3 regions of the Leuconostoc sp. XM4 genome follow, and region 1 is predicted to be linked to each of the others. Evidence: riboswitches for the same ligand, from Rfam matches in the RefSeq annotation. Region 1 holds a riboswitch; each other region holds the start of a gene.
The links. Region 1 has a riboswitch for thiamine pyrophosphate ahead of RHP64_RS03785 (ECF transporter S component). Riboswitches for the same ligand answer to the same signal wherever they lie in the genome.
Positions count from the first base shown of each region.

Region 1 (3,286 bases):
ATTTTGTTCTGATAAAATACGATTCTGAAAGTTACTAACAGTTGCTACTTTTTTGTGGTGTATTTCCCACACATGATCAACAAGTGGTTCGTACCCATGTAAATCATGATCAGTGATTAATATAGTGGTTTGTCCCTGTATTTGTAAATCTTTCAATTTAGCTAATAGGTCTTGGCGAGATTGGCTATCAATATTTGCAAAAGGTTCGTCTAATAATAAGAAATCACTTTGCATTGCAACAATGATAGCCAATGCAACTTTTTGTTTTTCACCACCTGATAAGGTGTCAATGTCTTGATGAGTTAAGTCTGAAATACCAACAAATTCTAAAGCGTGCGTTGCACGTTGCTTGATATCAGAAGGATGAACTTGCAAGTTTTCTAAAGTGAAAACCAATTCATCCAGTGGTGTTTTCATAACAAATTGGGTGTCTGGATCTTGAAATAAAAAACCGACGACTTTGGTTTTCTCGTTAGCCGGTAATGTGGTAACTGCTTGATCATTAACAAGTACTTCACCTTTTAGTTGCGGATATAATCCTGCAAATATTCGGAGAAGGGTTGATTTTCCAGAGCCAGAGGGACCAATTAGCAGGTTAAAACTATTGTGAGATATTGACATGGTGGTATCATCAAGTATTTTTGTATTGCCATATGACAAACTGATATGTTTTAAATGAGTAACCATAATAATTCCCTATGTACGCGGAAATTCCGCTTATTTATATTTATCTGTTTTCTTTGCAATGGTTAAAACATCAGAATCTGTAGCCATGTTTATTTTGCTGTATACCATGACAGGGATGTCACTAATTTCTGCTGCAACCTTGGGCAAATTTTTTAAAATATCCATTAGTTGATCGTAATCACCTTCGAGAGTTGATTCGAAAGCACCTACCTGATAGTTGACACCACTCTTGTCAATATAAGCAATCACATGATCAACTATGCGAATGACTTCTTCTGTGTCAGCTGTCATCGGCAATACTTGGACCGCAATACTTGATATCATGAGACCACCTCGTTTTTATTGACCTCTAGGATACCTGATTTAGCAACTAATTTTTGTGTGAAGTAAACGATAACTCCTGCAAAAATAGCTGCTGAAATGAGGCGAGTAATAAATAATCCAATCAACAAACCAAATGAGTAGTCAGCATAACCATTACGGAACAGGTCCCAAATAAACGTCACAATGGTAACTGTGATAACAGACATTGACAAACTCGTTTTGTCCCAACGACGGTAGCCAAATACAGCAAATCCAAGTTCGGTACCAAACCCTTGAATTAATGCAGAAACAACGTTCATGACACCCCATTGAGAGCCAAACACCATTTCAATTGTGCCGCCAAGTGTTTCACCTATAATTGATGCGCCAGGACGACGTAAGATGAACCCAGCCATCGGACCAGCCATTAGCCAAGGACCCAATGTTGCATCATTAGCATATGCGCTTAATCCAAATGGTGTTAAAAAGGCAGCGATGACATTATAACCAAATGCCCAAGCCCAAAATATAAATCCAAAAAAAACACCGATTAGTGCGATGAAGATAACATCGCGAAGTGACCATTTGTTTGCAGACATTTGCAAAACCTCCTAAAATTTCCGATATTAACCAATAGGTGCATGAGCTATACAACTGCTTACATGACTTATTGGTTAATAATTGATGTAACCGAAATCACCGCAAAATCGGGTGTAATTAGAAAAAGCCAGACTTCACAAGGAAGACTGGCTTGAAAAATTGTGGTCATGATCTCAATGCAGAAACGCTACTTAACAAACTTGTGTTATTTCATCATCATATATTATAGTGATAACGTTACAAAACATAGTACCGTCAAGATATGTCAGTTCATTAATACATTTTCAAGTAAATCTCCCTACGCTAGTATTAACTAGATCAGGTGTGATGGGTTTTATCTCAGCGCGACGGCACCCCAGATTTTGGTGTTTTCAGTTATTTGTGAAAAGCTCACGCCTAGAGTGTAACACAAGACAAATTATCGTGCAAACTATTCGTATGCAATAGAATTTAATCCCAAAATCATGTTATATTTTCTAACATTCTAATGTTTTTAATTATGAAATTTGAGTATGATGTAACTTGTGGTCTTTATTAATTAAAAGTACATGATATCAGCGAGATATTGACTTATTTGTTATACTAAAATGAGTAAAAAAAACAACTCTAAGGATAGAAAATGGACAGTATTCATCTTTCACCACGGCTTGCAGCTGTGGCTTCATTTGTACCCAAAGGCGCAAGGGTAGCCGATATTGGCTCTGATCACGCCTATTTACCTGCTAATCTATTAATCAATAACAAAATATCGTTTGCGATTGCTGGTGAGGTTGCTAAAGGACCTTACGAAAATGCGCAGCACGAAATTGTTCGAAGAGCGTTAACCACACAACTTGAGGCGAGATTGGCGAATGGATTAGCGGCAATTAAAGATGAGGATCATATTGACACGGTCACAATCGCTGGTGTGGGTGGTGTCTTAATTACAGATATATTAGAAGCGGGATTTTCAAGAGCAAAACGTTTTGAAACGCTTATACTACAACCTAATACTGATGAGCACATTGTGCGAACATGGCTAAACAACCATCAGTATAAAATTAACGACGAGGTTATTGAACAAGAGGATAACCACTTTTATGAAATTATGATTGCAACAAAGGGCACCCAAAGTTTATCAAGCCTCGATAAAAAATTTGGTCCTGTCTTGCGAAAGAGAAAAACGTCAGTTTTTGTTGCTAAATGGCAGAAAGAATTGGATCGTATCGACACAATTTTTGAAAATCTTGAATTTGCTGGAAAAGCTGATTCACCCATTTATCAAGATTGGAAAAAAAAATATCAGCAAATTCAGGAGGTTATCAAGTGATTGCACAAGAGTTAATTGACAAGATTGAACTTTTTGCGCCGAAACAATTAGCTGAGGAGGGTGACCCCACGGGACTGCAAATTGGTGATCCTAAGCAGCCTGTACATCGAGTAATGACAGCCCTTGATGTTCGTCCAGAAGTAGTTCAAGAAGCAATCGATAATCAGGTCGATTTTATATGGGCACACCATGAGGTCATGTTCTTCCCGGCGAAAAGTCTAGACTTATCACAGCCTCAAAATCGAATGTATGCAGATTTGATTCAACACCATATCGTTGTTTATGCTTCACATACTAATATGGACAGTGCACAAGGTGGCATGAATGATTGGTTGGCCGAAGCACTTGGCATTCAAGATGTAGTGCCTTTAGTACCAAATGTAGATA
Region 1 is NZ_CP134507.1:737,815-741,100, forward strand. Features, by position in the region: gene RHP64_RS03775 (ATP-binding cassette domain-containing protein) at 1-687, opposite strand, end outside; gene RHP64_RS03780 (thiamine-binding protein) at 718-1,011, opposite strand; gene RHP64_RS03785 (ECF transporter S component) at 1,008-1,589, opposite strand; TPP riboswitch at 1,869-1,958, opposite strand; gene RHP64_RS03790 (tRNA (adenine(22)-N(1))-methyltransferase) at 2,210-2,899, shown strand; gene RHP64_RS03795 (Nif3-like dinuclear metal center hexameric protein) at 2,896-3,286, shown strand, end outside.

Region 2 (3,286 bases), 240 kb from region 1:
ACCTGGCGAGTGAGATAAGCTTTTGCCAATTGCTTCATAGCCCCACATACAAGGCAACAATGCTGCCAAGAGTTCTGCTTGTCCGCCAGTTTGAGAAACTGACAATAAATAATTTGTATACGCCAAAGTTGTTGGGGCTGGCTGTGCTGATGCCAAAGTTTCCTCACTAATGTTAAATTGGGCAGCATATTGCCGATGAAGCGCCATTTCATCCGTTAAGGTTGAATGAAGAATCGTTGAAAATTGCGTCATGCTCTCTAGGTCTGTACTTTTAAGCGCACCTAGAGCAAATATCTTGGCATAATGAATAAGATAAACATAATCTTGTATCATATAATATTTAAATTTCTCCACGGGTAAAGTACCCTCACCAATTTCTTGAACAAATGGATGTTTTAAATTAGCTTGCCAAACATCGCTAAGTTCTGTAAGAATTTCTTGACTAAATACCATTATTACTCCTTTTTAGTATGTGTCCACTCCGCAATAAAATGTGCTAAAGATTGACTGTACCGCACCAAACGCTCAATTGAAATGCTTTCATCAACAGCATGCGCATTATTTAAATCACCCGGACCATAAATGGCAGCCGGAATGTGCGCATCACCAAACCAGCCACCATCAGTGACACTGGTCGAAAAAGAGATGTTAGTCCTAGTTCCAAATGTAATCTGGTGTGACTTTAATAGTGATTGAACTGCAGCGTGGTTTTCATCTATTTCTAGTGCTGGGAAAATTTCACCTCGATCTTCAATCATAGAAGTCCCACCCCATTCAAAAATAGGTAAGTGATTTTGTAACCATGGATCGGCTTGCGCTAAACGAGTTACAAAGGATTCAATTTCTTTAGTGACAGATTGATAGGTTTCATTGGGATAAAAATGGACTGTTATCCATAAACGCGCTTCATCTGCTACGAAGGCTGCATGTCGTCCACCCTCAATCACTGCTGGATTAATCGTATTTGTACCAGCAGGAAACCCTGGGTACACCTTATTTATTGCCCAGTCACGTTCTAGCTCTTGTAAACCAATAATTATCTTGGCCATCTTCTCAATAGCGCTTGCTGCTCGCAAACCACCACCAGCATGAATCATTTTACGACGTAAGCCATCGTGATACGTTTGATCACTTTTAATTGTTATCCATCCCGTGATAACACCGCCTTGCCCTTGAACCTCTAAGTCACTTGAGTCTGTTACGAGTGCAAAGTCTGCTGTATAACCATGATCAATGGTTGATTTTGTGCCAGCTTCACCAACTTCCTCACCAATAACGGATTCAAATAATACTTTCCCTGGTAAAGAAATGTTTTGGTCATGTAAAGTTTTTAAGGCGAACAATGCCGCTGCTAGTCCACCCTTCATATCTGATACACCACGACCAATTAATCGATCATCCTGAATAACAGTCTCAAAAGGTGAAAAAGACCATTGCTCATCAGGGTTTAACGAGGCAACGTCAATATGTCCATTAATAATCAAGCTCTGATATGTCGAATCACCGTTTTTGGTTCCAACCACAATGTCATCGTTGTCATATAATGCCCATTGATCAATATCAAATCCTAAAGGCCGTAAGTAGTCAGCAACAAAATTTTGAGCCTCACGTGTGTTACGCGCTGGTGGCGCTGGGGTCTCAAAAGCAACCAACTGCTTTACCAATTCTAATAAATCATCTTGCTGCGACGCAATTTGTTGAGTAACTTTTGTTAAATCCATGCTTTACCTCCACAAAAAAAGCACTTTTGTCAGCGGACAAAAGTGCTCAAAAATTGCTTTAAATATGTATTGCTAACAAGTTACTGTTGCATCACACAATTCACTTTCCTCCGCTGGCATTATCCATCTCAGGTTCAAAGGGTTCTTCTCAGCCAATTGGCGCCCCTAGTTATTTACTATTCAATTATTAACCGAGTATATCTTATTTTGAAACCTCTGTCAAAAGACACGCGTAATTACTTACATGAACCTTTGTTTATGTTTTACGGTTACGATGGTGTAATTGAGCATGATCTTGGGAACTGGAATATCTCCTTTCACTATGACTTCAAAAATTGTTTCTTTGCCGTAAGCGTTTTATAAATGCCGCCAAAGAATAATCCAACTGTGAACCCAGAAACAATACCATAAAAAATGTTGAAATTCATCTGAGTGTAAAGTACTGGATGGATAGCGAGAATAACGTTTAGAATATATTTTACTAGAAAATTGGTTAGCATAATAACTAAAGGTAAGGTACTACCCTCCTGAATTAATTGGCCATCTTCAACATAAAAAGATCGTCGCATATAAAGTAAGTAACTGAACAAAAATCCTAAAATCAATGCCACCAGGTAAAAACTCAGCAAAGTATTTGGAGAAGCAAATTTGTTTACTACTGTATTTAGACCCCAAATAACGAAAATAAAAGGCATTATGATTGATCTTCCAATAGAAGCAGGACTGTCATTTATTAATGACGTACCTCGTTTAATTAGTATAATTAAAACAACCCATACCCAGAACGGTGTGTTGTTAATGATTTCGAAAATAAATTTTAGTATATCAGCCATGATGATACTTCCCTTCTTTACATAAATTTTGGTTAGTGTGAAATGACAATTTACACAACAAACAAACCGGATCAACAAAATTTCTACATTAGAAATATCTTTCAACACTCAATATCATACTGAAAAATATAACTGTTGAGATAAGAATTACGACAAGAGGTAAAAATACTTGACGACGGGTCAGTGTGTAAATGTAAGTGGTGACCATTTATATGTAAGGGAAAAAATCATCATCTATCTGGAGGGGAAAGTCAAAGGATTATACAATTGTCTCGTCCTCAAAAATCATTCACAAAATCTTTTTATCGTTCTTTCAAAAGTGAACACCGTATTTAATTCTTAAGCCAGTTATTCATTTTCTAAATGAAAGTGCTTAGCAACACAAAAATATAAATTATGTTAAACTCACATATAGTAAGGTATGTTCAAAAATGAGCCTAATTTGAGGAAATAAAAAATGAAAATATTTGTTATTGGTGCTAATGGTCGTGTTGGTCAAGAGTTAATCAAGCACCTGATTAATCAACATCACGAAATCATAGCTGGATCACGAAACCCCGAAAGGACAATGAAACACAAAAATATCACTGCGATCAATTTTGATTTACATGATGATATTGAAACCTTATCTCAAAAAGTTGAAGACATTGACGCAATTTATTTTGTAGCCGGATCGCGCAATAAAGACTTGTTACAAACAGATGCTTTTGGTGCAGTCAAGTCAATGAATAT
Region 2 is NZ_CP134507.1:974,727-978,012, reverse strand. Features, by position in the region: gene tenA (thiaminase II) at 1-453, opposite strand, end outside; gene RHP64_RS04890 (acetylornithine deacetylase) at 456-1,721, opposite strand; TPP riboswitch at 1,810-1,898, opposite strand; gene RHP64_RS04885 (DUF6622 family protein) at 2,042-2,554, opposite strand; gene RHP64_RS04880 (NAD(P)-binding oxidoreductase) at 3,012-3,286, shown strand, end outside.
Region 2: linked by a shared signal. The riboswitch ahead of RHP64_RS04890 (acetylornithine deacetylase) and the one ahead of RHP64_RS03785 (ECF transporter S component) in region 1 are both predicted to bind thiamine pyrophosphate.

Region 3 (3,286 bases), 180 kb from region 1:
TACCATTTAGCTTCGTTACAAGCATGACTAGCACCTGGCTAGGAATTATGGTGATTGAGTTCTTGATTCATGCCTTGTGGATTGTTGGTATTCATGGCGCTAACATTATTTCCGCATTTATTACGCCTATCTTCTTAGCAAATATGGTAGCAAATTCAAATGGGGCTAACATACCGTTTGCTGGAGAATTTAATAATGCCTTTGCTATCTTAGGTGGCTCTGGTGCGACACTTGGATTATGCATATTTATTACTTTACTAGCACGTTCCGAACAACTAAAAGTTTTAGGCCGAGCTTCAATCGTACCATCACTTTTTAATATTAACGAGCCGTTAATATTTGGATTACCAATTGTTTATAATCCTTATCTAGCTATTCCATTTTTCTTGGCACCAATGGCAACAGCTTCCGTTGCTTATGCAGCCATTAACTTCCATATCATTCGGCCAATTGTTATTCAAGCACCATGGCCATCCCCAGCCGGAATCGGTGCATTTATTAGTACCGTTGATTGGAAAGCAGCAGTCTTAGCAATAATCTGTGTTGTAATAGCTTTCATTATTTACTTACCATTTATCAAAATATATGATACTAAGTTGTACAATGATGAGCAGGGGAAAACACAAGTACAGCCTTAATGACGAGGCATCAAAATACTGGTCTGTGTTTAGTAACAGACTGGTATTTTTTATATACTCGACTGGCTGATTTGTGAAAGGTAAATTTCATCAGTAAGGATATCACTTAATGACAAACTTATGTGAAAAATAGAATGAATTACTTACATTTAATAGAAAATTTATGATACAATAATGCTTGTGCTAGGGGCGCCAAAATGGCTGAGAAGAACCCTTCGAACCTGAACTGATTAACATCAGCGTAGGAAAGTGCTACATTTTTTAACGTAGCATTTTTCTCTAGGTGAGAAAAATGTTTTTTTATTGCATAAAATGACTTGTTGAGAGGATTTTTTTGAAAAATGAATAATAATCACTAGGGGCGTCGCAAAGACTGAGATGATGTATATCGGTCCCTTTGAACCTGATCTAGTTAATACTAGCGTAGGAAAGTGACCAATATTTGATAACGACATGTACTGTTGTCAAAAGTGTCCTTTTTTATGTATTTAAGGGCACTTTTTTTATTGGAAAAGGAATTTAATTATGATGACACCAAAACATAATCGAATCATGGATCATGGCCTAGCTGGAATACAGCACGTGTTTGTTTCTAACGTATGGTTAGATCCAATTTATGTTGCCGCTGCCGCAGGGCTCTCACTGAACTTATCAACTAATCTTGTGAACACGATTTTTATTGTTTCAGGATTAGTCACGCTTACACAGGCAACAAAATTAGCGAAGCTGCCTATTGTTCAAGGGCCGTCAGCTGCTTTTGACGCGTTAATGATTAATGCTGGTAAAGCTGGTCAGTTAGCAACGGCGAGTGGTTCAATTTTACTGAGTGCACTCATTGTATTTTTATTGTCCGTTACAGGACTTATCAATAAACTAATCAAATTATTGACACCAGCAATTACCGGAACACTAATATTTTTGGTTGGTATTTCTTTATCTGGATTCACACTATCTGAATTCTTAGGTGGTTATCCAGGTGATAAAGGTTTCTCTTCACCAACAACACTTATTTTGTCTGTTACTACAGCAACTATTGTCATTCTATTGTCGATATTTGGTAAGGGATTTTGGAAGCGTTTTTCCTTTTTAATCGCGCTAATTGTTGGTGATATTCTAGCAGTTTCGTTAGGTGTCGTAGATTACAGCGTATTATCAACAAAATCATGGTTTGGCATGCCTCATTTATTGCCTTATGGATCGCTAAAGTTTAATTGGGTCATGTTTTTGACATTCTTTGTTGCCTATGTGGTTGCAGTGGTAGAGGCTTTAGGTGTCTATCAGGCAGCTGGCGATACTTTAAAAGAAAATATTTCACCAAGGCGCATTCAAAATGGTCTAATTGGCGAATCTGCGGGATCAATGTTTTCATCCTTGTTCGGAGCCTTTCCAACAACTGCTTTTGCGCAGAATGTAGGGATTTTAAACTTAACTGGTAATGTTTCGAGAATACCAGTAATTATTGCAGGAATTTTGTTTGTCGTACTAGGTTTTGTTCCTAAAATTGGTGCGTTTTTGGCAATAACGCCTAGTCCAGTGATTGGGGGCATATTTTTGCCCGCAGCAACAACTTTAATTCTGACTGGATTCAACATTTTGAAAAGAGCGCCTGACAACAATGAAAATAACATGATTATTGGATTGTCTATCATACTAGCGATTGCTCTGCCCAACTATGCAACCGGCTGGTCAGGTGTTACAGGTGAATTATTATCTAATAGCATATTAGTCGGTGCGTTGTCTGCCATCATCTTACAGTTTGCCTTGGTTAACTTACCACGAATGATAAAAAATATAAGAGGATCTCATGATTGAAAAATCTAAAAAAATTCAAAGCGACATTTTAACTTTCATTAATAAATACAAGGATCATCAAACAGAGCGATATGAATCGGACTTCAATCAGCTAGCTATGCGCATTTTTGCTTATCAATTTCAAAACAATTTACCATATAAAAAATTTGCCCAATTACGACATAAAAACCTCTTGACCGTAAAAAACTGGCGCGAGGTTCCGCTAATTCCGATTCAAGCGTACAAAGAATTAATTCTGTCAACCGAAGATATTAATCAAGCTGCGGATGTTTTTTATTCGAGTGGCACAACAAATATTAATCATAGAAGCAAACATTATATCTCGAATTTAAATATTTGGGAAGAATCTATGCGGGCAGGATTCAAGAAAAACGTTTTGCCTAATACGGATAAAATTAGAATACTTTCTTTGTTTCCGGGTATGGCAGATAACCCTAACTCTTCTTTATCTCGCTATATATCAACCGCTATACGAGAATTTGGTACTGAAAATAGCCATATCTTTTTTGAAAATAACCAACTAAACTATTCGGAACTAATCGTTGCTCTTCAAGAAGCAGAAAAAAATCATGAGTCCATATTACTTTTGGGTGCTTCGTTTTCTTATGTTCATCTATTGGCATACTTACAGCAACATCATCAATCCTTTAATCTGGCAAAAGAAAGCATTATTTTTGATACTGGTGGATTTAAGGGCAAGTCAAAAGAAGTGAGTATGACTGACTTATATGCTGATTTGGAGAGCACATTTAAGGTGACACGCGAACAAATTATAAATATGTACGGCATGACAGAGATTAGTTCTCAATGTTACGATCGAAATTTAATGGATCATT
Region 3 is NZ_CP134507.1:922,147-925,432, forward strand. Features, by position in the region: gene celB (PTS cellobiose transporter subunit IIC) at 1-638, shown strand, start outside; TPP riboswitch at 814-903, shown strand; TPP riboswitch at 986-1,085, shown strand; gene RHP64_RS04610 (solute carrier family 23 protein) at 1,164-2,450, shown strand; gene RHP64_RS04615 (LuxE/PaaK family acyltransferase) at 2,443-3,286, shown strand, end outside.
Region 3: linked by a shared signal. The riboswitch ahead of RHP64_RS04610 (solute carrier family 23 protein) and the one ahead of RHP64_RS03785 (ECF transporter S component) in region 1 are both predicted to bind thiamine pyrophosphate.